Regions from separate parts of the Paenibacillus sp. sgz302148 genome, predicted to be linked through region 2. Evidence: predicted binding sites of a transcription regulator. Region 2 holds the regulator's gene; the other holds the start of a gene.
What was found. Region 2 encodes NrdR, which represses ribonucleotide reductase genes. Its sites were predicted from a motif close to AACACNATATATNGTGTT; they were not measured.

Region 1 (15,462 bases), 310 kb from region 2:
TGCGCGAGCGGTTCGGAGCCGGGTTTCCGATCGCGATGACGCTTGATCTTCACGGCAACATCAGCCCGGAAATGGTCGAACTAGCGGACATATTGGTCGGATATGATACCTATCCGCATGTCGACATGTACGAGCGGGCTGTGGAAGCGTTCGAGCTGCTGCTGCGAGTCGTTCGCGGCGAGATTCGGCCGGTTCGGGCTTTTGCGCATACCGGCATGCTCGTCGTCCCGCAAGGGATGATGACGGATGCAGGCACGATGAAGGAGCTGATGCTCCGCGCTTTTGCGATGGAGTCCGAGCAGCGCGTCCTGAACGTTACGGTAGCCGGCGGATTTCCGTACAGCGACGTGCCGGATGCAGGGATGTCCTTTGTCGTGACGACGGATGGGGATGCCGAGCTTGCTCGCCATTATGCGGGCGAGTTAGTGCGAATGGCAACCGAGCGCAAGTCAACGTTCGATGTTTCTTACATCGAGCCTCGTGTAGCGGTCACCCAAGCATTGGCTCAACCGGAGGGGCCGGTTATTCTGTCCGAAGGCTCCGATAACGTAGGCGGCGGGGCGCCTGGCGATGCAACGCATGTATTGGCTGAGCTGAAAGACGTTTCGCAGAAAGCGCTTATCGTCCTTTACGATCCGGAAGCGGTTGAAGATGCGTATCGGATCGGCGCCGGGGGAGCGTTCGACGGCCGCGTCGGCGGCAAAAGCGACTCGCTGCACGGCGAACCGGTTCATATCGTCGGGCGGGTCCGGCTGTTGTTCGACGGTCAATATCGCCATATCGGTCCGTACATGACCGGACACCAAGCTGACATGGGGCGTTCGGCAGTCATTGAAGCGGTGGGAGGGGGCTTGACGATAGTGCTCACGTCGAAAAGGACCGCGCCTTGGGATCTTGGCCACATCCTCGCGGCAGGATTGCAGCCGGACGACTTCAAGATCATTGTCGCCAAATCTGCCATCGCGTGGCAGACTGCGTTCGGCCCGTTTGCCAAGCATGTCGTAAACGTCGATTCACCCGGCTGCTGCAGCGCCAACCTGCGGCACTTCGATTACAAGCATGTACGTCGTCCGGTCTATCCGCTTGATTTCGGAACCTAACCCGGGATTCAAATAAGAGAGAGGGGATTTTATGAGAGATTTTGCGAAGTCCAGACATCACTTGGAGCAATCCAAGACCGTATTGGCCGGAGGCGTTGCCAGCTCGCTGCGCAGCGCGATGAAACCGGCGCCGTTGTTTGCGGAATCGGGTTCAGGGCCGAGAATCCGCGACGTGGACGGCAATGAGTATATCGATTATTTGCTGGCTTACGGTCCGCTTCTTCTTGGTCATGCCCATCCGTCGATTACGGAAAGCGTTCATGAAGCGTTGAAGCGGGGAGCGACCTACGGGCTGCAGCACGAGGGAGAAATCCGGCTGGCGCGGCGGTTAGTGGACTTATTGCCATGTGCGGAGAAAGTCGTATTCAGCGGATCGGGCACCGAAGCGGTCATGCTGGCTCTCCGGCTGGCGCGAGCCCATACGGGAAAGCGGAAAATCGTCAGATTTCACGGGCACTACCACGGTTGGTCGGATTCCGTATTCACCTCGTTTCCAAGCTCCGACATGCGCCAGACCGGCTCGGGTGCGGGGGCGGTATCTCCTTCGGAACAGCAAATTATGCCCGGAACCGGCGGCCAAAGCGCCAAGGCGCTTGAAGACGTCATTCTGCTGCCGTGGAACGACGCGGCCGCGTTGGAGCAGGCGCTGCGCCAAAATCACGGCGACATTGCAGCCGTCATTTCCGAACCCGTCATGTGCAATTCGGGTTGTATTGTTCCGAGACCCGGCTATTTGGAGCTGATGCGTTCCTTGACCGAGGAGCTCGGCATCGTCATGATTTTGGACGAGGTGATCACCGGTTTCAGGCTAGGTCTTGGCGGAGCTCATGAGAAATTCGGGATTCGGCCGGACTTGGTCACGGTCGGGAAAGCACTGGGCGGGGGACTTGCGATCAGCGCCGTTGCCGGCAAAGCGGACATTATGGCGTTGGTTGAGGAAGGATCGGTAAGTCATCTGGGCACGTTAAACGGAAATTGCGTGGCCGTTGCCGCCGCACTTGCGGTAATTGACGAACTATCCCGGTCCGAAGGAGCGATTTACGCCCGAATGGAACAAACCGCCGGCAAGCTCATACAGGGCATTCGCGAGCTCCAGCAGGAGCATCGGATCCCGGGGATCGTCAACGAGGCCGGGCCGGTGTTTCACATGATGTTTACGGACGAACCCGTCGTCGAGGATTTCGCCGCGTTTAATAAGCGCGATGCCGCCTTGTACTCCCGGTTTGCCGGGATGATGCTGGAGGAAGGCGTACTCATTCGTTCGAACGGATTGTGGTATATTTCCGCAGTACATAGCGGGCAGGAGATCGATGAAACGCTGAGTGCGATGAGCCGGGTGCTTGCGCGCTTGAGAACAAACCACGAAAATTTGTAGTTGACAAATAAAAAAATAGTGTCTAGAATAGCCTTAATTTCATATCGGTACGAACCAAATAAATTCGATGAAGAGAAAAAGTAAGTTATTGATCTGATCTGACAGAGAGTTGGGGTTGCTGAAAACCAACGTTCAGGAAGTAACCGAAAGCCGTCTCCGAGAAGCAAGCTGAATCAAGTAAGCTCTGCCGCTTTTCCAGCGTTAACCGGAACACGTATTGTTGGATATGTGAATCGAGTGTCGCTCCGATCGGGGTGAAACTAGGGTGGTAACACGGGTTAATCAGACTCGTCCCTTTGCTGGGGCGGGTTTTTTTGTTTTTTAACACATGGAGGGATTTGTATGAACAGGGGAACTATGGAACAAATGCTGACGCCGATGGTTCGCGACATGCAGCCTTCGGGCATTCGACGATTTTTCGATTTGGTTGACGGGAAAAGCGATATGATCTCGCTTGGGGTCGGCGAGCCGGACTTTACGACGCCGCTGCGCATTCGGGAGGCGTGCATCCGGGCGCTCGAGAAAGGGCGGACGACGTACACGGCGAACGCCGGGATGATCGAGCTTCGTGAAGCGATCGCCGAATATCAATCGACGGAATTTCAAGTCGACTATGATCCTGTCAGCGAGGTGCTCGTCACCGTCGGCAGCAGCGAAGGGATCGATCTGGCGCTGCGTGCGTTGATTGGCGCGGATGATGAAATCCTCGTGCCGGCGCCTTGCTATATTTCCTATTCGCCGATTACGGCGCTCGGTTGCGGCAAGCCGGTTCCCGTCGAAACGTTCGCCGAGGATCAGTTCAAGCTGAAGGCGGAAGCGCTGCTTGAAGCGATCACCCCTCGTTCCAAGGTGCTCATCCTGAGCTACCCGAACAATCCGACCGGCGGCATCATGACGTACGAGGATTGGCTGCCGATCGCCAAAGTCGTCGAGGATCACAACCTTGTCGTCATTTCCGACGAAATCTACGCCGAGCTTACGTATGACAGCAAGCATGTCAGCTTCGCCTCGATTCCGGGGATGAAGGAACGGACGATTCTGATCGGCGGCTTTTCCAAAGCGTTTGCGATGACGGGCTGGCGCGTCGGTTATGCGTGCGGGCATCCCGATCTCATCCAGGCGATGCTGAAAATTCACCAATACACGATCATGTGCGCCCCGATTCTAGGCCAAATCGCCGCTCTTGAATCGCTAAGGAACGGCATGGCGGAGAAGGATCATATGATCGAATCCTACAACCAGCGAAGAAAATTAATCGTTCACGGCTTGCGCCAAATCGGGTTGCCTTGTCACGACCCTCAAGGATCGTTCTACGTATTTCCGTCCATCGCGCACACCGGTTTAAGCTCCGAGACGTTCGCCCAGCGGCTGCTTCACGAGGCGAAGGTCGTCACCGTGCCGGGGGATGTGTTCGGGCTTGGCGGGGAAGGGTTTATCCGCTGCTCGTACGCGACTTCGGTCATCAAGCTGCAAGAGGCGATCGAACGGATCGCGGCATTCCTTAAAACTTTGGATTAACCAGGTTGAAATATTCTGTGATAAAGAGGCGATCCTGCCATGCTCATCGTTTCAGCCACCGCAAAGCGCAAGATGTTGCTGGTTTCGGCTCTTATGGTTGCATTAACGGGAGCTTGCTCGAATGAGTCGGCTGCTCCCGCAGGCACAGAGCCGGCTGCCGGAGAAGTGCAAGCTGTCAAACAGCAACCGCAGACTGCATTAAAACAAGATCCGATTGCTTGGGATACACTGGATGTATCGTCCTTTTTTACGCAAAAAAGCAAAGGAACTTTTATTTTACTTGACGCCAAGACACAGCGAACGTATATGTTCAACGAGAAGCGGGCCAAGGCCCGACAGGTGCCTCAATCGACGTTCAAAATTGCCAACGCCCTGATCGGACTGCAAACCGGTGCCGTGGATAGCGAAAATGCAGTCAAACGATGGGACGGCAAACAATGGTCCAGGTCGAGCTGGAATCAAGACCACACGCTGGCATCCGCCATGCATGACTCCGTCGTTTGGTATTACCAGGCGATGGCGCGGGATATCGGGAAAAAGCGAATGCAGGAATGGTTGGACAAGATAGGCTACGGCAACAACGATATTTCCGGCGGTATCGACCGGTTCTGGCGGAACAGTTCGCTGCGCATCTCTCCGCTGGAAGAAGTCGAGTTTCTCGGCAAGCTGATCGATGAGACGCTTCCTTTCAATAAGGAAGTGATGCAAACCGTCAAAAGGATGATCCTGCTCGAGGAAATCGGCGACTATACGTTGTACGGCAAGACGGGGGGCAGCGTCAAACCGCCGTTTGGCTGGTTCGTAGGTTTTGTCGTCAAGAAAGGCCGAACCTATATTTACGTGACGAATATGGACGGATCGGGATCCGACTCGAACCAGCAGGCGAAAGAAACAACGCTGCGAATTTTGAAATCGATCGGACTCACATGAAGGAGGCAAAGAGCCATGACCGATTATATCGCGCTGCTGCGGGGAATTAATGTGAGTGGACAGAAGTTGATCAAGATGGAGCAGCTGCGGGAAATTTTCGAAACGATGAAGTTTCAGCGTGTGCGTACATATATTCAAAGCGGCAACGTCTTGTTCGAGTCCGACGAGCTTGACGCCGTATTGTTGAAGAACAAAATCGAAGAGCAACTGCGTCACGCGTTGGGATACGATGTCCCCGTCATTCTGCGAACCAAGCAAGAACTCGAGGACGTTATCAGCGGCAATCCTTTTCTTGACAGCGATATGGCGAGCGAAGGCAAGATATATGTCACCTTCTTGTCGGAAAAGCCGACCGCAGCGGCAGTTGAGCATATGATGACGTTCAATAGCGACGTTGACGAGTTCCGAATCGTCGGTCGAGAGGTTTATATTTTGTGCAGGCAGCAATACGGCAAATCGCTGTATTCCAACAACTTCATGGAGAAAAAGCTGAAATTGACGGCAACCTCCCGAAACTGGGAAACGACGAAAAAACTTGTTCAGTTATCGCATCAATAAACGTTTTAAACGATCTTCAGGTTTAGACCCAATCCCATTCCCGAGGATCGGATATTTCCAACAACCGATGCAAATAATAGACGCCCCGAATTTGCCGCCGAATCGCATCATTTAGCGATTGAAGCGCCTCGCGGGCGATGCTGCGGGCTTGCTCGACATTGTTGTCGTCAAGCTCGCGGATCACTTGCTTGACAATGTCCAGCGGCCATGCCGCCGAACGCAATGTTCCGATCATGAGTATTTTGCGGACTTGCTTCGGTTCGAACGTGCGATATCCGCTTTCCTTATCTCGCGAAATATCGAGGAGCCCCATCTTCTCCCAATGCCGGATTGCGGATGCCGGAATCGACGTTTCCTTCGATACTTCCCCAATTGTCAGCCCACGCTTGATTTTTCTTGTATCCATCTGATCTAATTCCGCCGCATCGAGCGCCTGCACCGTCTTCTCGGCCATCAGTTTCTTCCGGTTCAGCCCGGCTTGCGCTTCGTTGACCGCCCACATCGCTTCGTCAAACTTCCTCTGCACCATCAAACGCATCGCATCAACCGTAAGCTCCATGCCGAAACCGAGTCGCATTGCGCGGATGCATTCGAAATAAGCCCGATGTTCTTCCGTATAGATACGATACCCATTGGATGTACGTTCGACTTGCGGTATGATTCCCCATTCCTCGTAATGCCGAAGCGCATTGGTGCTGATTCGCAATCTTTTGGCGATATCGGCCGGCTTGATCGTCATGATAATCCTCCTATCGAACGAATGGGTTAAACGATAACCTTAAAGCTGCACTTCATACTTTGAATAAGAGATTCCTTAGATGGACGGCAGTTACGAATCCGAACTTTGAGTTTTGCATGTATGTTATACAATGTGAATACCAAACGGTCAAGAGACTTCGGCGGGTCATTCGAACCTGAAGACGAGGAATCGTTTCATCTCCGAAAACGAACAACTTGGCCGTAATTGAATAGGAGGGATTCAATGGATCTTACATTCGCCGAAACTTATTTACGAATATCAACCCGAGGATCGGAGTTCCCGAGGCATGCCGTACCTGCCGCCGATTTGTTGAACCGGGAGACTATGCTTGAACTGTTAACGAAGTACTCGAGAATCGTCAAAGGAACTGGATTGGAGCTGGCCGTGTCGTTCTTCGGAACCGCTGTGTACGGGTTAATCGACATGAAGCAAAGAGTGATGTCTCTATACGGCAGAATCCTCGATTTATCATTGACCAATATCACGTTTCAATTGGAAGCACTAGGGGAGATGGGTCAGTATGTCTTGAAGCTGGGCGAAATCCGATGGACGGAATTGCCGGATGAAGGGCGCCGACAAGCGGTTGAAGCGGAATGGGACCGTTTCTTCAAGGAAGACATGAATCCCTTGATCGAATCGGCAGCCGCCGCGGGAAGATTCAAGCCTGATCTGATTTGGAACCAATATGGTTCTACCGCGGCTTATACGATGGATTACGCCAGGCCGACGATGCCCGAAGGGCCGGAGCTGCAGCGGCTTCAAGACGATTTCGAGCTTCTCTGCGGATTGCCCGGCGGTACGTTCAACCGAAAGCGGAAGCCGTTTCAACATACCCCGAAGTTTATCGACAACCCGTATCAGCCCGGTACGCCGCTCATGGTCCGCTCGGCTTGCTGTATGGTTTACAAGCGGGAAGGCGGGGTCAAATGTTATTATTGCCCGATACTGAAGACCGAGGAGCGATTGAAGCTCAGGGAACAAATCGAAGCAGGGGATACGGCATTTCCAAACCAGCAAAAATAAAACGTGAACGGTTAAGTGTCATGATCCTTTACAGCATCATGTTCGATTAGGACTAAATCTTGAGCCGCGCATTTGCGCGGTTTTTTGTTTATTCGTCTCGCCTATTGCTGCAGGAATGTATGATTATATGCAAACTGTAATACGCCGATGGGAAGGAAGATGCCATCATGAGCGCGAAGGTAATATCATAACAATCTTATCGTACGAATGTGAGGTCTAGAGATGGAGAAATTCACTTATTTTTACCGTACGCAATCGCCTTTCTCGCAGTGGCATCCGGCTTTGTTTGTCGTAGACGGCATCCGATTCAATTGCGCGGAGCAATATATGATGTACATGAAGGCGTTATTGTTCGAGGATCGGGAAGCGGGGGAGCGCATACTGAAAGCGCAGCATCCGCGCGAGCAGAAGGAATTTGGCAGGCAGGTGCGCAATTTCAATAAGAAGCTTTGGGAAGAGCGCTGCAAATCAATTGTTTACGACGGCAATAAGGCCAAGTTCACGCAAAACGCCAACCTGTTGCAAAAGCTGCTGGAGACGCAAGGGACAACGCTGGTGGAAGCGAGCCCGACGGACCGGATTTGGGGTGTCGGCTTGCTCGAGGACGATCCGAGAATCCGGAATCGCCGAACATGGCGCGGCACGAATTGGCTGGGAGAAATCTTGACACAGCTGCGGGAGGATCTCCTTCGGGAGCGGCAAGCTTCTCGAACTCTCGATACGTGATCCTTGATAGGAGCAATTCGGTACATATTTGCCCTCGGTCTGCCCGGTACATGCGGTACACGGGTTGGAAAATGTATTTTCGAATTTTCATGCCATTGTCTCCGTACTACATCTTGTGTGCCGTGTTGCAAATGATTCGAAAAAACGACACAATCGCCAACGGAATAAAAAATATTTTTTTGGGTAAAAACAGGTCGAAAGCCGGGGGATAAACTCCGGCTTTTGCTTGTTTTACTGGCTTTTCCAGCGAAGTTGAGGCTCTCTTCTCCCCCTTATTTATACCAGAAAAAAAGGTATTTATTTCATTGACAAACGCAACATCTTGATATAGATTTGTAATTACCCACTACATATTGTTGGAAAACATCGTAAATGTTCATCTTAAGAGAACCGTGATATGAAGGGATAATGCGCCTATACGGCGCGTTTTTACTGCGTTAATAATCATTGAGGGGAGACGGGCTGCATGGTGATTGCATATGCTTCCAAGACGGGAAACGTGAAACGATTTGTCGGAAAGTTAAACATGCCTACGGTTCAAATTGACGACACGACGGTATTGGAAGAACCGTTCGTGCTGGTCACGTACACGACGGGCTTCGGCCAAGTGCCGGATAAAGTTGTTTCTTTCTTAAATCGGAATTACGGCAAGCTCGTCGGCGTATCTGCCAGCGGCAACCGCAATTGGGGCGAAGGCTTTGCGCGCAGCGCGGATCGCATTTCCGAGCAATACGGCGTCCCGGTCATCAACAAGTTCGAGCTGTCCGGAACGCGGCAAGACGTGGAACGATTTTTGATGGGAGTGAACGCAGTTGCGTCATATTGAGCTGAACAACTTATTAATGCAAAAAGGCGAGGACGGCTTTTTTCAATTGGATAAAGACCGCGAGGCGGTCCGGGAGTTCATGGAGGACGTGCACAAGAAGAGCGTCCGTTTCACAAGCACGACGGAAAAAGTACGTTACATGATCGACAACGACTATTATGAGGATGTCTACAAGCGCTATGCCTTCGAGGACGTCGATGACATATATCGCATTACCCACAGCTATAATTTCGAATTCCCTTCCTATATGGCGGCTTCGAAGTTTTATACCGATTACGCGGTGAAAAGCAACGACCGCTCGTTATATTTGGAGCATTACCCTGACCGGGTCGCCATCGTGGCGTTGTATCTCGGACGGGGCGATGCGAATGCCGCAAGAGCGCTGGCGGTATCGATGATGGAGCAGCGTCTGCAGCCGGCGACGCCGACGTTCCTGAACGCGGGCAAGAGCCGCCGCGGCGAGATGGTTTCGTGCTTCCTGCTGGAAATGGACGATGCGCTCAACTCGATCAACTACGTGCTCGGTACCTGCATGCAGCTGTCGAAGATCGGCGGCGGCGTTGCCGTCAATTTGTCCAAGCTTCGCGGACGCGGCGAGCCGATCAAAGGCGTCGAGGGCGCCGCTAAAGGCATTATGCCGGTGCTGAAGCTGATGGAGGATGCGTTCTCCTACGCGGATCAGATGGGGCAGCGCAAAGGCTCCGGAGCGGCTTATTACAATATTTTCGGCTGGGACGTCATGGAGTTTCTGGACAGCAAGAAGATTAACGCCGACGAAAAATCGCGCATCAAAACTTTGTCCATCGGCCTGATCGTGCCGGACAAATTTTATAAGCTTGCCGAAGAAAACAAACCGCTGCACGTCTTTGCCCCTTATTCGGTGTACAAGGCCTACGGGCAGCATCTGGACGACATGAATATCGACGAGATGTACGACGTGCTGCTCGCTGACGATCGCGTACAGAAGAAGGTCGTGCTGAGCGCCCGTGACATGATGGTGAAAATCGCCACGATCCAGCTGGAGTCCGGTTATCCTTATATGATGAACCGCAGCAACGCGAACAGTTCGCATGCGCTCAAAGGCATCGGCACGATCAAAATGTCGAACCTGTGCACGGAAATATTCCAGCTTCAGGAGACATCGGAAATCGGTGACTACGACGAGCCGGATCAAATCCGACGCGACATTAGCTGCAACCTCGCTTCGCTCAACATCGTCAACGTCATGGAACGGAAGAAGCTGCGGGAATCGGTGCACGAAGGGATGATCGCCTTGACCGCGGTCAGCGACATGACGACGGTCGCCAACGCCCCGGGCGTTGTCAAGGCGAACCGCGAGCTGCATTCCGTCGGTCTCGGCGCCATGAACCTGCACGGGTATTTGGCGAAAAACAAGATCGCGTACGAAAGCGAAGAAGCGAAAGATTTTGCCCGTACGTTTTTCATGATGATGAACTATTATTCGATCGAAAAAAGCATGGATATCGCCAAGCTGACCGGCGTCTCCTTCGAAGGATTCGAGCGCTCGGAATACGCAAGCGGCGCATATTTTGACAAATATACGGAAACGGATTTCCGTCCGGTTACGGACAAGGTGAAGACGCTGTTCGAAGGGATGCACATCCCGTCTCCGCAAGATTGGAACGAGCTGAAGGCCGCGGTGCGGCAGCATGGACTGTATCATGCGTACCGGCTGGCAATTGCGCCGACGCAAAGCATTTCGTATATCCAGAACGCGACGTCCAGCGTTATGCCGATCGTCGAGCAAATCGAAACGCGCACATACGCCAACTCGACGACGTATTACCCGATGCCATATATGAGCCGTGAAAATTATTTTTACTATAAATCGGCTTATCATATGGACCAGTTCAAAGTGCTGGATTTGATCTCCGTCATTCAAGAGCATGTCGACCAAGGCATCTCCACCGTGCTTCACGTCAACAGTGACGTGACGACGAGACAGCTGGCGCGCTATTACATCTATGCCGCCCGCAAAGGCTTGAAGTCGCTTTATTACACGCGGACGAACCGGTTGTCCGTCGAGGAATGCATTAGCTGCTCCGTTTAAGCTAGAGGGTAGACGGAGATTGGGAGGAAGCAACATTGAAAGCTGTCAATTGGAACCGTCCGGACGATGATTTTTCGATCATGTTCTGGAATCAAAATATAATGCAATTTTGGACCGACGAAGAAATTCCTCTGTCCGACGACAAAATGTCCTGGCTCACGCTGTCCGAAGCGGAGCAGGACACCTATATGAAGGTGCTCGGCGGCTTAACGCTGCTCGATACCGTTCAAGGCGGCGTCGGCATGCCTAAAATACTGGAGCATGTCGAGGGGCTGCAGCGTAAAGCGGTGCTTGGCTTCATGGGCATGATGGAGCAAATCCACGCGAAGTCGTACAGCAGCATCTTCACGACGCTGGCGACGACCGAAGAAATCGACAATGTCTTCAGTTGGGTGGAGAGCAACCGCCATCTCCAGGTGAAGGCAGAGACGATCTCGCAATATTACAAGGGCATCGAGACGCGCAAAGACTTGTACTTGGCGATGGCCGCCTCGGTGCTGCTGGAAAGCTACTTGTTCTACAGCGGCTTCTTCTACCCGCTTTACTTGGCCGGCCAAGGCAAAATGACGAGCAGCGGCGAAATCATCGACCTGATTCTGCGCGACGAAAGTATTCATGGGCTATACGTTGGCGTCCTTGCGCAGGAGGTGTTCGCGGAGCTGGACGAAGAGGAGCAACAAGCGGTCACGGAAACGCTGAACGGATTGCTCCATTACCTGCACGAGAACGAAGAGCAATACACGGAGCAGCTATACGCCTCGATCGGCCTCGCCGATGAAGTCAAAGCGTTCCTGCGCTATAACGCGAACAAAGCGTTCATGAACCTTGGGATGGAGCCTCCGTTTGCAGAGGAAGAGATCAACCCGATCGTACTCAACGGCATTAGCACGCGGACGAAGCAGCACGACTTTTTCTCGAAGAAGGGCAACGGTTATGTGCGCACGATCCATGTCGAGACGTTGACCGACGACGATTTCCGCTTTGATTTTTGAGATTTGTCATAAACCTTTTGACTTTAATGATTCCGTAAATTTATAATAAGATTGGAATCATTACAAACAAGGGCTTGTTTGAGCAGGGCAGAGGGAGCAATTAGGATGCAACCACAAGCGATTATGACGCAAATCGATAAAATCAAACAGCAATTAACGGCTAAAGGTTATAAGCTGACGCTGCAGCGCGAAGCGACGGCGCGGGTGCTGCTGGAGAACGAAGAGGAGCATTTAAGCGCGGAGGAAGTATATATTCTGGTCAAAGCGAGTTATCCTGACATCGGCCTTGCGACCGTGTACCGGACGCTGGAGTTGCTGAGCGAGCTTCATATCGTCAAAAAAATCAATTTCGGCGACGGCGTGGCCCGTTTTGACTTGCGCAACGACAATCACGCGCATCACCATCATCATTTGATCTGCGTGAAATGCGGGTATGTCGAGGAGATCAAGGACGACTGGCTGGGGCCGCTCGAAGAGCGACTGGAGCGCGAGTACGGGTTTCACGTCCTCGATCATCGGCTGGACTTTCAAGGCGTATGCCGGATGTGCAGAAGAAAAGCCGCGGCCGAGGCGGAGAATGGCGATAGTGAGCGGGAATAAGGAGCTGCAGACTCAATTACTAGGAATAATGATAGATAGAAGAGCCTTCATCTCAAAGTGGAGGCTCTTTTTCTTGCAACTATCCAACGCCGGTTACCTTATCCCATAGAAATAACCGAATTTCGGCATTTATCATTTACATCATTTTATTTCCTGATGAACAACAATTCACCCAATAAGTCCCATAAAATAGGAAACTATTTACATGGAATCCATTGACATGGGTTATATTGTATATTAAATTACCTTATAGAGGATTATCTGGCCAGATACACTCTTATAAGAATTACATCAATTATTAAAAAGGAGATGGTAAACTTTGAAGAAATTAATCAGTATGGTTTTTGCAACTGTGCTCTGCTTAAGCATCTCAACTAGTGCGTTCGCGCATACTATATACAATTATAATACCTCGCGCGATAATACATGGACGAGAGTTTATACGTACGATTCCAGTCACTCTCATAGTAATTTAATCTCATCCTCCTATAGTTGGGGTAACGACAATAATCATCCATCCATATACGTTCAACTAGTTGACCATGGTCAGACGCATACAGGAACACTTTATAAATACGCCTCGTCGGAAAGTTCGCCATATCATTGGTGGACTACTGGGACTAGTTCTAAGTGTGTAATCGAAATAACCTACACTGGTTATTATAGTGGAAATCTTGATGGTATAATTGCCTTGTAATAAGTTTCAAAAAAAGAGGAGCTTACTCTTTTGAGTTAGCTCCTTCTTCTAAAAATCTCTATCCTGTGGGTAGGAGTTGATTAGATGATGAAGCAAAATATAATCAGAAATTTGATATACTCGCTGCTCTTCCTGTTTCTATTACTGGCAGGTTGTGATGATTCGGATCAAAAGGTCGAAACCGTTAACACACCAAAGGACGAGCACGGAACCTTATATGAAGAGAAAGAAATTCCGCTTCCTGAAGGTACGCAATTCCTCTCTCTTAAGCAAGTTGACAAAGAAATGTTTATTTGTTCCTATATAGACCCTAAAGATCAGACCTATCATTTAGCTTTTACGGATCCCACATTTACAACGATCAAACCAATCAAGAATGATGTGGGCAGTTTGGTTCAATTCTCAACATTGGTTCAGAAAATGGATGATCCTTATGGCCAGTTAACCATTGGTGTTCGCCTCGTTTATGATGTCGATAATCAATCGAATTTGTACGTGCTTCATCACGAAATCGTGAAGAAAAATGATCATCCTTTTCCACTAGGGAGAAAGATGATTTACGTTTATAACAAAGAAGGCCTATTGAAGCAAAAGATCGCGCTCGACGAACCGAAAAAAATCACCGATATGATATCGAGCAAGCTCATTGCACAAGACAATCGATTTATTCTCATAGCCGATACCGGAATTCAAATTATGGATCGGGAGGGGAAGACGGTCGAAGAACTTGCGGTTCCATCTACCAAAGCTGTTGATGCCATGAACGAGCGTGAACAGCTGCTGCCAAGCGGAAGAATTATTGCTGTTGATATAGTAGACGAGAATGAGATAGCCCTGATTCAAGACCGGGCAGGAAATAAGTTTGTTATTACTTATGATCTATTGAACAAAAAAATTAAATGGAGCAGCGAGTTCAGAGATAATTTTTTGCCGGTAAACGTTTATTTCGAGAAAGATAAGCAGCAAATCTTCGTTGCTTCGAACGACAAAGTATTATCTTTCGGTCGAGACGGGAAGGAATTGGGAGAAGTCATTGATTTCAATGAATATTCTGCTGGAACCAACAACTCGAAAATCTTTAAGGGTGATCAGTTTCTTAAACCCGGATACTTCTTGCTAGAACAGCCTGATACAATGCTTGTTTACATGATTGCTACCGGCGTGGAACCGCAAATTCATAAGATTTATTCGTACCGTACATTATCGGGAAATGATCGAGCCAAGCGTATTGCTGAGCTTGAAGCAGAAAAGGCGAGCAAAACAAAGGTAACCTTATATGTACCTTTCATCGAGGGCAATCTTGAACAAAAAATAGCCCAATACGAACAGATGAATCCTCAGGTCGATATCAATCTCACCTATTACCGCAAAGATATCGAAGAATTTAAACCGGAGGATTATAGTCAATTTGTCAATCTGCAGTTGTTCACGAACAAATCTGAGTGGGACATTATGGCTGTTCAATTATTGCCCTTCCGGGAGTATAGCAAAAAAGGATATTTCGCAGATTTGGATCAAATCGCTCCGGAACTATGGAACAAGGAGAAGGAGCGATATTTGTCCAACATACTTGAAGCCTTCAGAATAGACGGCAAACGGATGATCTTTCCGGCCAGAATATTGATGAGCGTTAATCTTGCCGACAAGGAGGCGGCGAAGAATTTGAATCCTATTCAATATAAATGGAACGATCTTATTCAACTTTCCATGGAAGCGAAGAAAAAAAATCCGGACGTAAAGTCCTGGTACTTCGATGGTCCGGATCCCATACAATTTTCCTGCGGCGAAATCTTCAGTGCATTTCAATCCGATCTGCTGGAGACTCAAGGAAAGCTGGACATGCAAAAACAATTGCTAAGCGACTTCCTCGACATGATGAAGGTAGTTAGTATGCCAAGCGACTATGCCAACCCACCCAAAGAAAAGCCTTTATTTCATGTGATGCCGTTTATCCCTATGAGTTTTCCGAATTATATCGATTTAATTGCTACAGAAAAGCTATTGCTACCAAATCCCGCTTCACAGATATCGGGTCAACATTACTTATATCTTCAGGACGGATATGCCATCAATAAAGACAGCAAAGTCAAAGAAGAAGCGTTGAAGTTCATTATTTTCCTATCGGAGCATGCATATCCGGTCAATCTTATATTCAAGAAGACGTTTGAGGATATGAACGAGCAATTAGGGACAACCGAGCAGCGGAAAGAAGCGATTCAGCAACTGCAAACGATTGTAGAAAATCTGAACGTGCTGCAAGACTTAGATTATCGAATTGCAAATGCC
Region 2 (15,462 bases):
AAACGGAAAAGATCGTAAACCCTTCATTGAAAGAAATCACTTGCTTCGCGATCAGTACGGGATCTTTGTTCTTATCAATCCATCCTTTCTCCTGCAATACAATAATCAATTGCTCGATACCCGAAACCCATTCCCGATACTTCTGCCTAAGCATGCTCTGGATTTCAGCATCGTATTTCGTTTGTTGATGGAAATCGGCCAGCACGATGATCCAATTATCGACCCCATGCAGCATTTGGCCCAGCCGCGTAAGCGTGATCGTAATGACTTCATCAAGCGTTGTATCTGCTGGGTCATACTCCTTCGGTATGTCCGTCCAGCCGCTCGTTATTTGGATTTGGTAATCCAGCACTTTCAAGAATAATTCTTCTTTACTCTTGAAATGAACATAAAATGCCCCTTTCGTATGGCCGGTCTGTTCCACGATGTCTCCCAGCGTCGTCGACGCGAAACCTTTTTTGGAGAAACACTTCATACCGGCTTCGAGGAGCAGTTGATAAGTCGCTTCTCTTTTTAATTGAAATTTATTCTTCTTCAAACCGCTCTCTCCTACTAGGATGTGAGTCATTCAGACTCTCTTAAATTAATTACATTCCGTACAGTATGTATTTTAATGGCGAAAAATGTCATTCGTCAAGAAAAAAATAGAAAAAAACAGTAGGGCTTTTGCAGTAGATACAAAAGCGTACACGTCCGAAATCATATACATCGAAGAATTCTTTTACTCTCTGCACGCGGATGATCCAGTAGCAATCCTTCTCCCCAAGGCGCGGAAACCTTTAATGTCGAACTGATTCTACCAAACAAAAAACACGCCATATTCGGCGTGTTTTTGTTTGGTGGAGCCAAGGGGGATATTGAATCCTTCATTTAACTTGCTGACGAAGCTCAAATCGAACGCATACCTTCAAAGGCAAGGGTTACCAACTGTCTTATATAGTTATCGTCAATCAAATCACCCGTAACTAACAAGCGGTAGAAAATCGGCCCGTAAATGAGATCCGTGCATAATGCGGTATCTAGATTCTTCAACTCTCCACGCTGAAGCCCCCTATCCAAAATACCACGAACCTCCAGCCGGCGAGGCTGTATATAGCGGGTCCGATATGCCTCCGCCAATGCAGAATCATCCTGCCCTTCGCCTATGATCTCCAGAAAAATCGAGCCCTCGCGGGTTATCATAAACCGAGCCAAATTCGTGGCATGCTCCAGAATATCCTGGAATACCGATCCTGTATCCGGCACAGGCAGTCTTGCAGCCGCGGCGGATAAATAACCGTCCATCACCACTGCAGCCTTATTAGGCCACCATTTATAGATCGTAGCTTTGCTGACCTTGGCACGATCAGCGATTTTTTCTACCGTAACCGCCCCAAAACCATTTTCCAACAATAAATCATAGGAAGCGGAAAGGATGGAGTTTTGCGTTTCCACGTTGCGCGGACGCCCTCTTTTCCCCTGCACTTGAATCCTCCTCCTTTGTTATCGTCTCATGCGCTAAAAACTATACGTTTAGTATACAAAAGACAAGGAATAAATAAAAGCCTATTTACAAAACCATACGTACAGTATATTATTGGGTTAAATTATTTATAAAACTAAACGTTCAGTATTTAAGAGGAGGATCATTATGCAAAATGAACAAGTTCATCAAGACAGCCGTATTTCTAGTTGGATGATATTTCTGTTGGCAGCCGCGTGCGGTCTTATCGCTGCCAATCTTTATTACGCTCAAACTCTGGTAGGCCCTATCAGCGATGCAACCGGCCTGACTTCTACGGCAGCAGGATTAATTGTTACATTGACCCAAATCGGTTATGTAGTCGGGCTGCTGTTCATCGTACCGCTAAGCGACATCATCGAAAATCGGCGGCTTACGGTTATCATGCTTATGGTTGCCGTTGGCGCACTGCTAACTGCCGCGTTCGCGCCCAATGCGCCGTTGTTTTTGATCGCGTCTCTTTTTATTGGAATTGGATCTGTAGTAGCCCAAATTTTGGTACCCTTCGCCGCCAATTTAGCGTCTGACGAACAGCGCGGCCGCGTGGTCGGTAATGTGATGAGCGGTCTCTTATTAGGAATTATGTTTGCCCGGCCGTTGGCAAGCTTTATAACCAGTCTCTGGGGCTGGAGAGCCATATTTGTTTTATCAGCCATTGTGATCTCTCTACTGACTGCTCTGTTGGCGTATGCTCTTCCGGAGCGCAAGCCGATTCCTACGGTACGCTACAAAAAGCTAATTCTCTCTCTAGGCACTATATTACGACAAACGCCTGCATTACGACGTCGCGCCTTGTATCAAGCTTGTTTATTTGGAGCCTTCAGCCTATTTTGGACTGTCGTCCCTTTACATTTGGCAGATGATTTCGGAATGTCCCAGCGAGGCATTGCATGGTTTGCGCTAGTTGGCGTGGGTGGCGCAATTGCTGCGCCAATTGCCGGAAGATTGGCGGACAAAGGCTGGAGCAAATTGTTAACGGGGTTAGCCATGATCGTAGCTGTCTTGTCATTTTTGCTCATCTATCTGTTCCAAAGCCATTCAACCCTTGCTCTCATTCTACTCTTTGTATCCGCAATTACACTCGACATGGCCGTGTCGGGAAACCTTGTTATTAGTCAACGTGCGATTTATTCGTTAGGAAGTGAAGCAAGAGGACGCCTAAACGGACTATTCATGTCCATTTTCTTTATAGGCGGAGCTATCGGCTCGTCTTTGGGCGGCTGGTCTTATACCCAGGGGGGTTGGAAGCTGGCATCTCTCCTTGGAACCATCTTGCCGCTCTTCGCTTTGGTTTACTTTTTCACCGAGAAAAAAACAACCAGGATAGATTGAACGCAAGGCGAACCCCGGGGTATCGAAAATCTCATTAAAGGTTACGGGGAAGTCACTTCAGAGATGTATTGCTAGTGGTTAAATTTCGATGCCGTGCTCCTTCGCTAACGCTTGTGCGCGGACCGCCCCCTAAGCGGCTACCACCAAACACAAAAAACACGCCTGACTTGGCGTGTTTTTTGTTTGATGGAGCCAAGGGGATGTTGAATCCTTTATTTCACCTTCTGACAATGCATACTTGACGAGGGCAAACTTAGTTGTAGAATTCAACGCCGCATGAAATGATTGTAAATTGATTTACCCAGACCGATCAGATCTTAGATGCCGAAACACTCATTGCAAATCGGGGCTTTGGATCGATCCCAAGTATTCGTAATGATAGATCTTCCCTGTTGTTCCGGCTGGTACCGGTCGAAGCCTATCTTTCTGAACAAGCATGCGGCAATATTTAATGACAGTTTGTTTATGAAGCTCCAGCTCCCTTGCCGCTTCCGTGGGACGAATGATTCGATTGTGACGGATGGCGAAACGCATAAGTTGTCGTTCAATTTTGCAAAAGGGACGCGAAACCAGTGCGTTTTGCTTTGTTGCTGAAGCAAATATGGGGCCAACATATTCCGGAGTATGACTTCAATGAATGACGGGTTTTCTTTCATCTCGTCGAATGAGATCGCAATGACTTGATATTGTTGGGATTGCAGAAACAACCCGCGGTTCAAATCCAACCGATACTTCGAGCGGTCTTTGCCATGTGATCCGTAATCCATAATTTCAAACGCAAAGCGGTTTCCTCCCACATTCCACATAAAGTCTACAAAATAAGATCGCCCCCGCCAATCCATCACCTCGTACTCCGGATGCAGCCCGATAAAATGTCCCATGAGCGACCACCAAATTTTCTCGACAAACATTCGATTCCCATAACCGTGTCCCCGCATCAGTGCGTCCTTCCGCTCTCCATGACGCCTGCTTAAATGCCATTTAATCCACTTCGCATGTTCGAATTCAAAGCTCAATCTCTTCGCCTCCTGGAATGGAATAAAAAAACGCCCCGATTAATCCTGCACGGTACAGGATCATCGGGGCGTGCTTCGCCACTTTGAGTGAAATATCGTATAAAACTCAACCGTTATCGGTCCAACCAAACCTTTTCAAACGATTCTTCGTACAAAATCCATGATTTCGTCGCCACCCGACCGCATTTTGTGCGATAAATCGTACTTAATGGCTCTAACCACATCAAACCAGGGTCACTTGTACGATTTATCGTACATAATGACTCTAACCACACCAAAACCAGGGTCACTTGTACGATTTATCGTACATAATGGCTCTAACCACATCAAAATCAGGGTCACTTGTAAGATTTATCGTACATAATGGCTCTAATCACACCAAAACCAGGGTCACTTGTACGATTTATCGTACAAACCTGCCGCGGTACAAACCTGCCGCGGTACAAACCTATTGCAGTAAACCTCTCGCAGTACAAATCTTTCACCATCATTGTTGCAAAAAAAACAGCCCTACAAGGCTACCCGTTGATTAATTATGGTGGAGCCAAGGGGGATCGAACCCCTGACCTCATCGCTGCCAGCGATGCGCTCTCCCAGCTGAGCTATGGCCCCGTGACGACAAAAATGATCATACCATAGGCAATGAAGCGTTGTCAATATATCGGATCATCTTCCCGCACTTATTTTCCCGCTCCGTCCAAGTGGTGCTTGGCAAGCAGATGTGTCAGTTCTTTCATAAACATATTGATATCTTTGAACTGACGGTACACCGATGCAAATCGCACGTAGGCTACTTCGTCGATGGGGTACAACTGCTCCATGACGAATTCGCCGATATCGCGGCTTTCCACCTCTGCGCTCGCGGTGTTCCGCAGATCTTTCTCTACTTCGGATACGATTACTTCGAGACGTTCAATCGATACGGGACGTTTCTCGCATGCCCGGATCAGTCCGCGCAAAATTTTGTCACGGCTGAATTCCTCGCGGCTGCCGTCCTTCTTGATCACGATCAGCGGCGTTTCTTCGACCATTTCGAACGTGGTGAAGCGACGGCTGCACTTCTCGCATTCGCGGCGGCGGCGGATCGATTTATTTTCGTTAGCCGGACGGGAATCAAGCACCTTCGTTCCGGAATAATCGCAAAAAGGACATTTCATACTTTTAAATCGCTCCCATACCTTACCTGTAATGAACTGTCTAAAAACGTACATAATACAACTACCAACCGCTAAGGAGGTGAAAACAAATGGCCGCAGGACAATCTCGTTCCAGCAATCAACTTGTCGTTCCTCAAGCTAATGCTGCTTTGGACCAATTGAAATATGAAGTAGCCCAAGAGCTTGGCATCGCCATTCCTCAAGATGGCTACATGGGCAACATGGCTACTCGCGACGCCGGTGCGATCGGGGGTAACATTACCCGTCGTCTGGTGCAAATCGCCGAGCAACAACTTTCGGGTCAAGCTCGTTAATTGACCTGAAGCGTTGTAACAAAAGGAGCGTTGGCTCAAGCTGTCACAAACAGCCTGTCCAATGCTTCTTTTCCGTTTTATTCGAACTCCGCATAGATGTCGGTATATTTATTATAATAATAAATGACGCGTTGTACATAGTGTCTTGTTTCGCCGAACGGCACTTTGTCAACCGATTCAAGCTTGCCATCCCATACACCGTTCTGAATCCACTTCTTCACGTTGCCTTGCCCCGCATTATACGAAGCAATGACTGCAATCCGGTTTCCGCCAAATTGCTTGTGCAGCCATTGCAAATACCAGGTGCCGAGCTCGATGCTGATTTCCGGACGGGATTCAACGTCCTGCAGCTTGACGGAGGATAAACCGCGTTTTTCGATAATCCATTTCGCCGTATCCGGCATAAGCTGCATGATGCCGACGGCGCCTTTTTTGGACACTTGATCGGTTTTGTAATTCGTTTCCACCCGAATGATGGCCGCAATGAGGAACGGATCCACCTCATGGGTTTTCGAGCTGACGAGAATGTCCGGCTTATAATAAATCGGGTACAGCCATCGGCCGATCCAGTTGGAATTATAATATAAAACCCCCATGAGCAAAACCAGCATGATGGCGTATACGCGTTTTTTTCGCAATATCGTCATCGTTTCGTCTTCTCCCGCCAAAACCGGTCCAGCTGTTGTTCCGTTTGCTCCAAAGTCCCGCTGTTGTCTATGACGTAGTCTGCTCTCATTTTCTTCGACTCGATATCCATCTGGGCGTTCAGCCGGCTTTCCGCTTGCTCCGGGTTGAGCTTGTCCCGCTCCATAAGCCGCTTCAGCTGCAGCTCTCGCGGCACATACACAACCATAACTTCCGAAACCATATGCTCCAGACCCGATTCATACAAAAGCGGTATATCCACGACGACGAGCCGTTCCGGCGTTTCGGTTTCGTATTGATGCATCCTCTCTCGCATGATCGCCCGAATGGCGGGATGCAAGATCGATTCCAACTCCTTGCGCCTTGAAGCATCGGCAAATACGATACTGCCGAGTTTCTTCCGATCCAGCGTTCCGTCCTCCTGCAGGATATCTTGCCCGAAGCGAAGAGCCACTTCCGCAAGCGTCGGACTGCCGGGGAGCACAACCTCCCTGGCGATTTGGTCGGCGTCAACGAGACGAGCGCCGCGGCGAACGAGGCTTGCGGCTACTGTGCTTTTTCCTGTGGCGATTCCGCCGGTCAATCCAATGTTCATCACGATCACCCACTTCCAAAGCTAGAACAATTTCATAATGCCCATAAGAATCAATACGCATCCCGGAATAATCGATAATCTTCGCATCCAGCGAAAACCGGAGAACAAAAATCCGATCCGCAGCCCCATCCAGATGAACGTTCCGCTGGCCAAAGCAATGACGGCCGATGTCAGCAGCGGCGAAAAACCGAGCAAAGCCGCGCCGATTCCCGCGCCAAATGCGTCGAGCGATAATGCTACGCCAAGCAGCGTCGCCTCCGATGCAGAGATCGTACCGGAGCGGTCGACGTCCGCAATCGACGGCGTACGTAAGATCTGAATGACTAAACCGAGCCTCTTCAGCTCGATGTGAAGTACGGTTTTGTCCGTAGAAGTCGACTTCATACCTTGATCGGATGCCGTCTGCTCTACAGGGTCTCCTCCGTCAGCATCAGGCATATTGCCGGAAGCGGAAGTTTCCGGATCCTCGCCTTTATTCCGCAACATTTGGACAAGCGCCCAGCAGCCGATCCCGATTAAAATAATCGCTCCCACCGCTTTGGCATAGTCCGGCGAGATGAATTGGAGCAGCAGCACGCCGATCTGCATCGACACGAAGATAATTACACCCGAACAGCACGAAATGATCGCAACGGACAACAACGGTATTTTGATTTTGCGAAGACCGTACATGACTCCGACGCCAAATCCGTCCAAACTGACCGCAAACGCCAATATACAAAGCGAAACCCAATGCAACAGCACCGTATCCCTCCTCTTGCCGGCGGAGAATGCTCCGCAAGGCGCCATGACGTAGTCTGATGCCTATAGCATATGGAGGAACATACGGATCGGTGCATTAACGGGCGCGCGCACGTTTTGGCTTGAGCGGCTGGCAATGGGTGCAGATGTGCGTTCCTCTTCCTCCGACAACCGTTTTTTCGATGGCCCGGGAACAGTGCGGACACGGCTCGGACTTGCGGCCGTATACTTGAAGCTGCTGCTGGAACATCCCCATCTCTCCTTGGCCGTTCACATACGATTTGATCGATGATCCGCCTGCGTCAACCGCTTCCTGAAGCGTCTTCACGATCGCTTCATGCAGACGTTTCAGCTCGGCCGGCGCAAGAGACTCCACCGATCGCTCCGGATGGATGCCCGCCGTAAATAACGATTCATCGACATAAATATTGCCGATGCCGACGATATATTCCTGATTCAGCAGAAGAGGCTTGATTTTCGTCTTCCGGCCTTCGATTCGCTTGCGGAACGCATCGAATGTAAAGCTTTCGTCCAGCGGCTCGAGCCCCAGCTTCTTCAAAGGTGGATGGACGAACTCCTGCCCCGTCTCGAAGACATGCATCGTGCCGAATTGTCGGACATCCTTATAACGGAGCTCGGTGCCATCGGTAAAATGAAAAATAACGTGCGTATGCTTCTCGACCGGCTCATCGGCGCGATAAACGCCGTAGCGTCCTTCCATTCGCAAATGCGAAACGAGGACAAGCCCGTCCAGAATAAGACGAAGAAACTTGCCTCTACGTTCAACGCTTTCAATCGTATGTCCGGCCAGCATCAGACTGAACTGCTGCGTATCGTCCGGCCGTTGTATAATACGGGCCAGGTTGACCGTGACCCGCTCGATTTGTTTTCCTGCAACCAATTCGTTTAACGTTCTTCGAACGGTTTCCACTTCCGGCAATTCCGGCATTCTCCCTCACCTCAAAAACATTATACCCGAAAGGCCGGCCCGATGCCCATTTGCCGTTATTTCCCTTATTTGGCCTCGTACCAGTTCACGCCGAAATTTACATCGGCTCTGAGCGGCACATCAAGCTGCAGCGCGCTCTCCATCACCTCGGGAACGAGCTTCTTCATCAATTCGAGCTCTTCCTCCGGCACCTCGAATACAAGTTCGTCATGCACCTGGAGCAGCATCCGGCTGCGCAGCCCTTCGCGCTCAAGCCTTTCCGCCATCTGCACCATAGCCAGCTTGATAATATCCGCGGCGGTGCCTTGAATCGGCGTGTTCATCGCGGTACGCTCCGCGAACGAACGCAGGTTGAAGTTCGAAGCCTTGATCTCCGGCAAGTAGCGGCGGCGCTCCAGTAGCGTCGTGACGTAGCCGTTATTGCGCGCTTCCTGCACGATATCGTCCATATATTTGCGAACCCCTTGGAACACGGCAAAATATTGCTCGATAAACTGCGCCGCATCCTTGCGGGTAATGTCCAAATTTTGCGATAAGCCATAATCGCTGATCCCGTAAACAATCCCGAAGTTGACGGCCTTCGCTTGGCGACGCATGTTCGCGTCAACCGCGGACTCGTCGACGCCGAAGACGTCCATCGCTGTCTTTGTATGGATGTCCATATTGTTGACGAACGCTTCCTTCAGCTTCTCGTCGCCCGAGATATGCGCCAAGACGCGCAGCTCGATCTGCGAGTAGTCCGCGGCAAGAATGTACCAGCCCGGCTCGGACGGAACAAATACTTTGCGGATTTTGCGGCCTTCCTCCAACCGGATCGGGATGTTCTGCAAGTTCGGGAACTGGCTGCTTAGACGGCCCGTCGCCGCAATCGTCTGATGGTAGTAGGTATGAACCTTGCCCGTCTCCGTACGAATTTCCTTGAGCAAGCCTTCGACATAGGTCGATTGCAGCTTCGCCAGCTGACGGTAAGTCAGAATATTGCTTACGATCTCATGGTACGGCGCAAGCTTCTCCAATACTTCGGCATCCGTCGAATATCCGGTTTTTGTTTTTTTCCAGGCGGGAAGCCCTAGCTTCTCGAACAAAATCTCGCCGAGCTGCTTCGTGGAATTAATATTGAATTCCATGCCCGCGAGGTCATAGATCCGCCGCATCAATACGTCGATTTGCTGCTGAAGCTCGGCTCCAAGCTGCTGCAAACCGGCGCCGTCGGCTCGAATGCCCTGCTTCTCCATGCCGGCAAGTACGCCCGACAACGGTAGCTCCAGGTCGAAGAACAGCCGGTTCATTTCGTTCCGCTCGAGCTCCGCCTTCTGCAGCGGCGCGATCCGATTAACGGCGGATGCCTTCCGGCCGACATGCTCGCTGAGTACGGTTACGTCCGGTATGCGGAATTTGGCGCCTTTGCCGTATACGTCCTCATCCGGAGCAACGGCCGGCAAACCATGCTTGCGGGCTACGCCGCTGATCGTATGATTCGATTCGGTCGGGTCAAGCAAATATGCCGCCAAATGCGCATCGAACGTAATGCCTCTGAGCGCGATGCCGTGCCAGGATAACGCAAGCTCCGCCCGATGGGCGTCGTACAACGTTTTCTCGACCTTCTCGTCGGCGAGCCAGCGGCGAATCGGCTCTGCGCCGCCGGACAACAGCAGCTGCAGCGGCACGTAATAGGTCGCATCCGGCGTATGAAGAGCAATGCCCGGCAGGTCGGCATGGTGCGGATTTTCGCCGACCACTTCCACATGCATCGACTCTACTGCCGGGAGCTTATCGGTTACCGTCGATAGGTTCGTTTCGTCCACGGTTACGACGTGCAGCTCCTCCTGCTCGACCCCTTCGCCTGCACGATCGACCGACAAATCCAGACGCTCCAAGAGCGACTTGAATTCCAGCTTGGCGAAGGCTTGCGCCAGCGTCTGCTGTTCATAGCCGTTGTAGGCAAGCTCATCCCAGCTTTTTTCGAGCGGCACTTCCCGATAAATAGTCGCAAGCTTCTTGCTCATCCGAGCGGATTCGGCATGCTCGTTCACTTTCTCTTTCATTTTGCCGCCAAGCTCTTCGGCATGCGCCAACACTTCCTCAACGGTGCCGAATTGGTGCAGCATTTTTAATGCGGTCTTCTCGCCGACGCCGGGGATACCCGGAATATTATCCGACGTATCGCCCATCAGTCCTTTCAGATCGATGATCTGATTCGGCGTCAGGCCGTATTTCTCGCGAATCTCTTCCGGCCCGTAGCGCTCCACCTCGCTGATGCCTTTGCGGGTAAGCGCGATCGTCACATGCTCCGACGCAAGCTGCAGCATGTCCTTATCGCCGGAAACGACAACAACCTTCTTCTTTTGTTCATCGCCGATCCGCGTGAGCGTGCCGATAATGTCGTCGGCCTCGTAACCCGACAGCTCGTACTGAGCAATCGAAAAAGCTTTCAGCAAATCCTTGAGCAGCGGAAATTGTTCGGAAAGCTCCGACGGCGTTTTTTCCCGCCCGCCTTTATATTCGCTGTAGCCTTCGTGACGAAACGTTGCTTTCCCCGCATCAAACGCAACGAGAAAGTGGGTAGGTTTCTCCTCTTCGATGAGCTTTAACAGCATCGTCGTAAAACCGTATACTGCATTCGTATGAAGTCCGCTGGAGTTGCTTAACAACGGCAGCGCAAAAAAAGCGCGGTATGCGATGCTATTGCCGTCGATCACAATCAATTTGTCCATGCCTGGCACCTCGCTTCTATCCATCCTAATGGGCTTGACCGGCACGCCGGTAAGCGCTCTTCTCCTTATCATAGCATAGGACGGACAAGTTATGGAAATACAATCTGACCCATAGGTTTCCGAGCGGCGCGACCCGACATAAGCTAATCTGTAGAGCCGATTATCAGGAGGAGAGCAGGAAAAATGTCAGACTACACCTTTGAAAATCCGAAAAATGTATTGTTCTTCGATATGAATAACACGATCGTGGATAAACGCAAAACGTTGAAGCTATGCTTCTTCGAACTGGTCGAAGAATTAACGGCCCGCTGGAGCGACGCAACCGACTTGAACCCAAGCCAGCTGTGGGCTCGCTATCAAGCGGAGTTCGCCCGCGGCGGCGGCGGCCTGTCGGCGCGGGCGCATCACCTGAACTGCTTGCGCAAGGCGCTTCAGGCGCTGCCGATCAGCACGAGTGAGCAATCGATCCGCAAGCTGGACGAACGGCTTCAGCAGCTGTCGCGGGGTCGCGTCGTTCCCTACGACGACGCCGTGGAAACGATCAACGCGCTAGGGAAGTCTTATCGGATCGGCATCATTTCTAACGGCAACCGGCGTAAGCAATGGTCGCAGCTGAATAAGCTGAAGCTGGCGGCCCAGATCCCGCAGGACCATATTATCGTATCGCCGGACGGCATCCGAAAGCCGAACCCGGCCATTTTCCACAAGGCGCTCCATAAGCTCGGCGTTAAGCCGGAAGAATGTGTCATGATCGGTGACTCGTGGCGCAACGATGTGGCCGGAGCCGCTCGCGCAGGCATCGATGCGATCTGGATCAACCGCAAAGGAACGAAAAAACAGCCTTCCCCTTCGAAGCTGGGAAAAGCCGTTGTCGTTACCGTAAGCAATTTAGCCGATTTGAATCGCATTTTGTAAGCCGTCTTGGCAGCCGGATACGACACCGATGCAATGTACGCTGCCTTGGATCGCTTTCGCCCGTTTTTTGACGGCGGCGGCTTCTTGGGAAATATGCTCTGCCGAAATGCCCATCGAGCAATCGCACTGAATAAGCGCCACGGAAATCGAAACACCCCTGCTCTCCATTCTACGGCCTTCGCGATCTTCGACGAAAGTCCATTCATCCACGTCATAGAACATCGTGACCCCGGTTTCGAACAGCTCGATCAGCTGTTCGCACAGTTCGCTCGGACGAGCCGTCGTCGTGACGATAATCAGATCGTCCCCGCCGATATGCCCGATGAAATCTTGCGGCTCCCCGAATTTCCCCACGGCCCGCTGCATGACATCGGCCGTAAACTGGATAAGCTTGTCGGCTTTTTGAAAGCCGTATCGGTCGTTATACCATTTGAAATAATCAAGATCGATATAAATGACCGAGAATGGCCGGTTTTCCAGAATACGCCGGTTCAATTCAAGCTTGATTTGCAAATTGCCCGGCAAACCGGTCAGCGGGTTGGCTACGCGCGCGGATTCGAGACGAAGCTGCGTAATCGCCTCCAGAATGGTACGAATCGATGCAATGCCGAGCAGCCGACCGTTCCTCGTCACGATCACGATGTCGTACAGCTGGCTGTATTCCCGGGCCATCGCCATCTGCGATACTTGCTCCACCGGCAGCTGCTCGTCCACTACAAGCGGCTGCGCATCCATCAGCGTACCGATCGGCTTGTTCCAGAACAAGGAGACGCCGTATTGGCCTGCAAGCATCTGGAACAGCCGGTCCCGCATCATTAGCCCGACGGGTACCCCTTCTGGATCTACAATGACCGTGCCCGACTCGTCTTGATGCTTCTTGAAATGGTTCGCGACCATAGCCGCCGTTGCCGAAGGGGAAAAGGATTCAACCGGCGTCGTCAGCTCCCCGATCGACCAGGCCGAGCCCGACAGCTGCTTAGAGCCGCTGTGCAGCAGGATCATGTCGCGAACCTCCGGCGCAAGCTCCTTCAGTTGATCTGCCGGTCGCCCTATGTAATAGCCTTGGGCGAAATGGACGCCCATTCGCATCAGCTTAAGCAGCTCGTCTGATTGCTCGATGCCTTCGGCGATAATGCGGATATTCATTTTATGGGCGAACGTCACGAACGTTTCGAGAATATGTTCTTTGATTTTATCCTTATGTATGTCTTGAATAAGGGAACGGTCGACTTTGATGTAATCGGGCTGCAGCTCGGCGATCGCCTGCAAGGAGGAATAGCCGGCTCCCGCATCGTCAATCGCGATTTGATAGCCTTGAGCCCGATAATGCTGCAATATCCGCTTTGTTGTGGCGAAATCCTCAATCGAACTGCGTTCGGTCAGCTCGAACACGACGTTTTGCGGCAGCAAACCGTATTCGCTCAGCAGCTTCATCGTTTGTCCTGGAGTGAACTGGGGGTCGTGAATGATATAAGCCGGGATGTTGATGAATACCTTCTGGTTCCGATGCAACGAGATGCAGCCCTGGATCGCCTTCTCCCGGGCGAGCTTATCCAGGACGTAAAGGGCGCCTTCGCTTTCCGCGAATTCGAATAGCGGCAGCGGCGAGGCGAACACGCTGTCCGCCGGTCCGCGGGACAACGCCTCGTAACCGAAGATCGCGGCATCCGTCAGCGACACGATCGGCTGATACACCGAGCGGATCAGCTGATTTTCAACAATGCGGTTAAACTCATCCAATTGAACTTTCCGCTCCTTACTGTTCGTCAGCTGCTTCGCTTCCCGTATGGCCATCTTCATCGCCGTGTACAAAATGGTGTCGATATCTTTATCCAGCGAATTGACGAGCAATGCGCCGCCGACATGCAGCTCTACCGGTGGATCGGACGGCACCAGCGCGGCCAAACGGCGTTCGACCTGGTATTTCAACCGCCCGCCCCACTCGTGCAGTTTGTTCGACGCGTACTCGGCATGGAACCCTTCAAACCGCATATAGAGAAAAAAATCGTCTCCAACGGATCGAGTCGCCAAATGCTCTTGCTCTCCGGCTAGCAAATCGGTCAGCACCAGCCTCATTGCAGTCAGCAACTGTTCGCAATGAAGCCTTCCGTTTGTCTGCTCCAGCTCGGTTATGCGGGCAACGTCCAAATAAATCAAGCCAACGGAAGCGGCATTCAGCTGTTCCGAAATCGTTTCGGCAAAAGAATGTTCGCTAGCTCTGAGTTGCATCATAGACGATTCCTCGCAAATTACGTATTCAGGTCCGGTCTTGTGCCCCGTACCAAATATACGACGCTTTCTCCGATATTCGTGGCATGATCGGCACAACGCTCCAGATAGCGGCTCACGAAGCAGAGCAGCATCGCCTGTCCGACCGTTTTTGGATTTTCCACCATCAGCACGAATAGCTCGCGCATGATTTGGCTGTGCAGATGATCGACTTCGTCGTCCATTTTCGCCATTTTGTAAGCCAGATCCACGCTTTCGTTAATATAGGCGTTGATGCTGTCCGCCGTCATTTGCTGCACGAGCTCCGCCATGCGCGGAATATCGACGAGCGGCTTCATCAGCTCCTGTTCGCCGATGCGAAGCGTAACCTTCGCGACGTCTACCGCCAGATCCGCCATCCGCTCCAGATCGCTCGCCATGCGGAACGCGATAATAATGCGGCGCAAGTCTTTGGCTACCGGCTGCTGCGTTGCGATGAGCGACGTGCCGATTTCGTCGATTTTTTCTTCCAGTGCGTTAATTTCCGGGTCGAGGGCGATGACTTGGCGAGCCAGCTCCAGATCCGAATCCTTCAGCGAACGGACTCCGTCAATAATCGCTTTCTCTACCTTGCCGCCCATCTCGACCAATACCGAGCGCAGTTCATCCAAATGGCTATCGAATTGAAGACGTTTTGTAGGCATTATAGCCCTCCTTAAAAGTTTTCCGAAGGAAAACTCGCTTCGGAAGCATAGATTTGGTTTTGTGGAACAAAACTTGCCATTAACCGAATCGGCCCGTGATGTAATCTTCGGTGCGTTGGTCTTCCGGGTTCGAGAACAGCTTCACCGTATCGTTATATTCAACGACTTCGCCGTTCAGGAAAAACGCGGTTTGGCTGGAAACGCGCGCCGCTTGCTGCATGTTATGCGTCACGATGACGATGGTATATTCGTTCTTCAGCTCTTGAATCAGCTCTTCGATTTTCAGCGTCGAAATCGGATCGAGCGCGGACGTAGGTTCGTCCATCAGCAGAATTTGCGGACTCACCGCAAGCGCACGGGCGATGCACAGACGCTGCTGTTGGCCGCCGGACAACCCGTAAGCGGATTTTTTCAGCTTATCCTTCACTTCATCCCATAACGCGGATGCGCGCAAGCTCTTCTCCACGATAACGTCAAGCTCCGCTTTGTTCGTCTTGCCGTGAATGCGCGGGCCGTACGCAACATTGTCGAAAATCGACTTCGGAAACGGATTCGGCTGCTGGAACACCATGCCGACATTTTTGCGAAGCAGCTCTACATTGACGTCCTGATCGTAAATGTTCGTATCGCCGATCAACACTTTACCGTCGATTCGAATGCCTTTGATCATA

Region 1: nrdI (class Ib ribonucleoside-diphosphate reductase assembly flavoprotein NrdI) is a predicted target of NrdR. The motif match lies at 8,333-8,350, and genes of this name have one in related genera.

The regions. Positions count from the first base shown of each region.
Region 1 covers NZ_JBVYOJ010000001.1:38,990-54,451, reverse strand. Annotated here, with positions in the region: gene AC0LWM_RS00245 (M81 family metallopeptidase) at 1-1,100, shown strand, start outside; gene AC0LWM_RS00240 (aspartate aminotransferase family protein) at 1,132-2,475, shown strand; T-box leader at 2,534-2,774, shown strand; gene AC0LWM_RS00235 (aminotransferase class I/II-fold pyridoxal phosphate-dependent enzyme) at 2,818-3,993, shown strand; gene blaOXA (class D beta-lactamase) at 4,033-4,923, shown strand; gene AC0LWM_RS00225 (DUF1697 domain-containing protein) at 4,939-5,481, shown strand; gene AC0LWM_RS00220 (MerR family DNA-binding transcriptional regulator) at 5,504-6,220, opposite strand; gene AC0LWM_RS00215 (hypothetical protein) at 6,464-7,264, shown strand; gene ybiA (riboflavin biosynthesis intermediates N-glycosidase) at 7,487-7,990, shown strand; gene nrdI (class Ib ribonucleoside-diphosphate reductase assembly flavoprotein NrdI) at 8,457-8,816, shown strand; gene nrdE (class 1b ribonucleoside-diphosphate reductase subunit alpha) at 8,803-10,887, shown strand; gene nrdF (class 1b ribonucleoside-diphosphate reductase subunit beta) at 10,923-11,879, shown strand; gene fur (ferric iron uptake transcriptional regulator) at 11,985-12,479, shown strand; gene AC0LWM_RS00185 (extracellular solute-binding protein) at 13,261-15,462, shown strand, end outside.
Region 2 covers NZ_JBVYOJ010000001.1:352,025-367,486, forward strand. Annotated here, with positions in the region: gene AC0LWM_RS01700 (TetR/AcrR family transcriptional regulator) at 1-538, opposite strand, end outside; gene AC0LWM_RS01705 (TetR/AcrR family transcriptional regulator) at 889-1,464, opposite strand; gene AC0LWM_RS01710 (MFS transporter) at 1,631-2,833, shown strand; gene AC0LWM_RS01715 (hypothetical protein) at 3,151-3,849, opposite strand; tRNA gene AC0LWM_RS01720 (tRNA-Ala) at 4,386-4,461, opposite strand; gene nrdR (transcriptional regulator NrdR) at 4,530-5,006, opposite strand; gene AC0LWM_RS01730 (alpha/beta-type small acid-soluble spore protein) at 5,096-5,320, shown strand; gene AC0LWM_RS01735 (lytic transglycosylase domain-containing protein) at 5,398-5,967, opposite strand; gene coaE (dephospho-CoA kinase) at 5,964-6,560, opposite strand; gene AC0LWM_RS01745 (MntP/YtaF family protein) at 6,582-7,301, opposite strand; gene mutM (DNA-formamidopyrimidine glycosylase) at 7,399-8,250, opposite strand; gene polA (DNA polymerase I) at 8,316-10,964, opposite strand; gene AC0LWM_RS01760 (HAD family hydrolase) at 11,148-11,879, shown strand; gene AC0LWM_RS01765 (GGDEF domain-containing protein) at 11,853-14,111, opposite strand; gene phoU (phosphate signaling complex protein PhoU) at 14,129-14,791, opposite strand; gene pstB (phosphate ABC transporter ATP-binding protein PstB) at 14,871-15,462, opposite strand, start outside.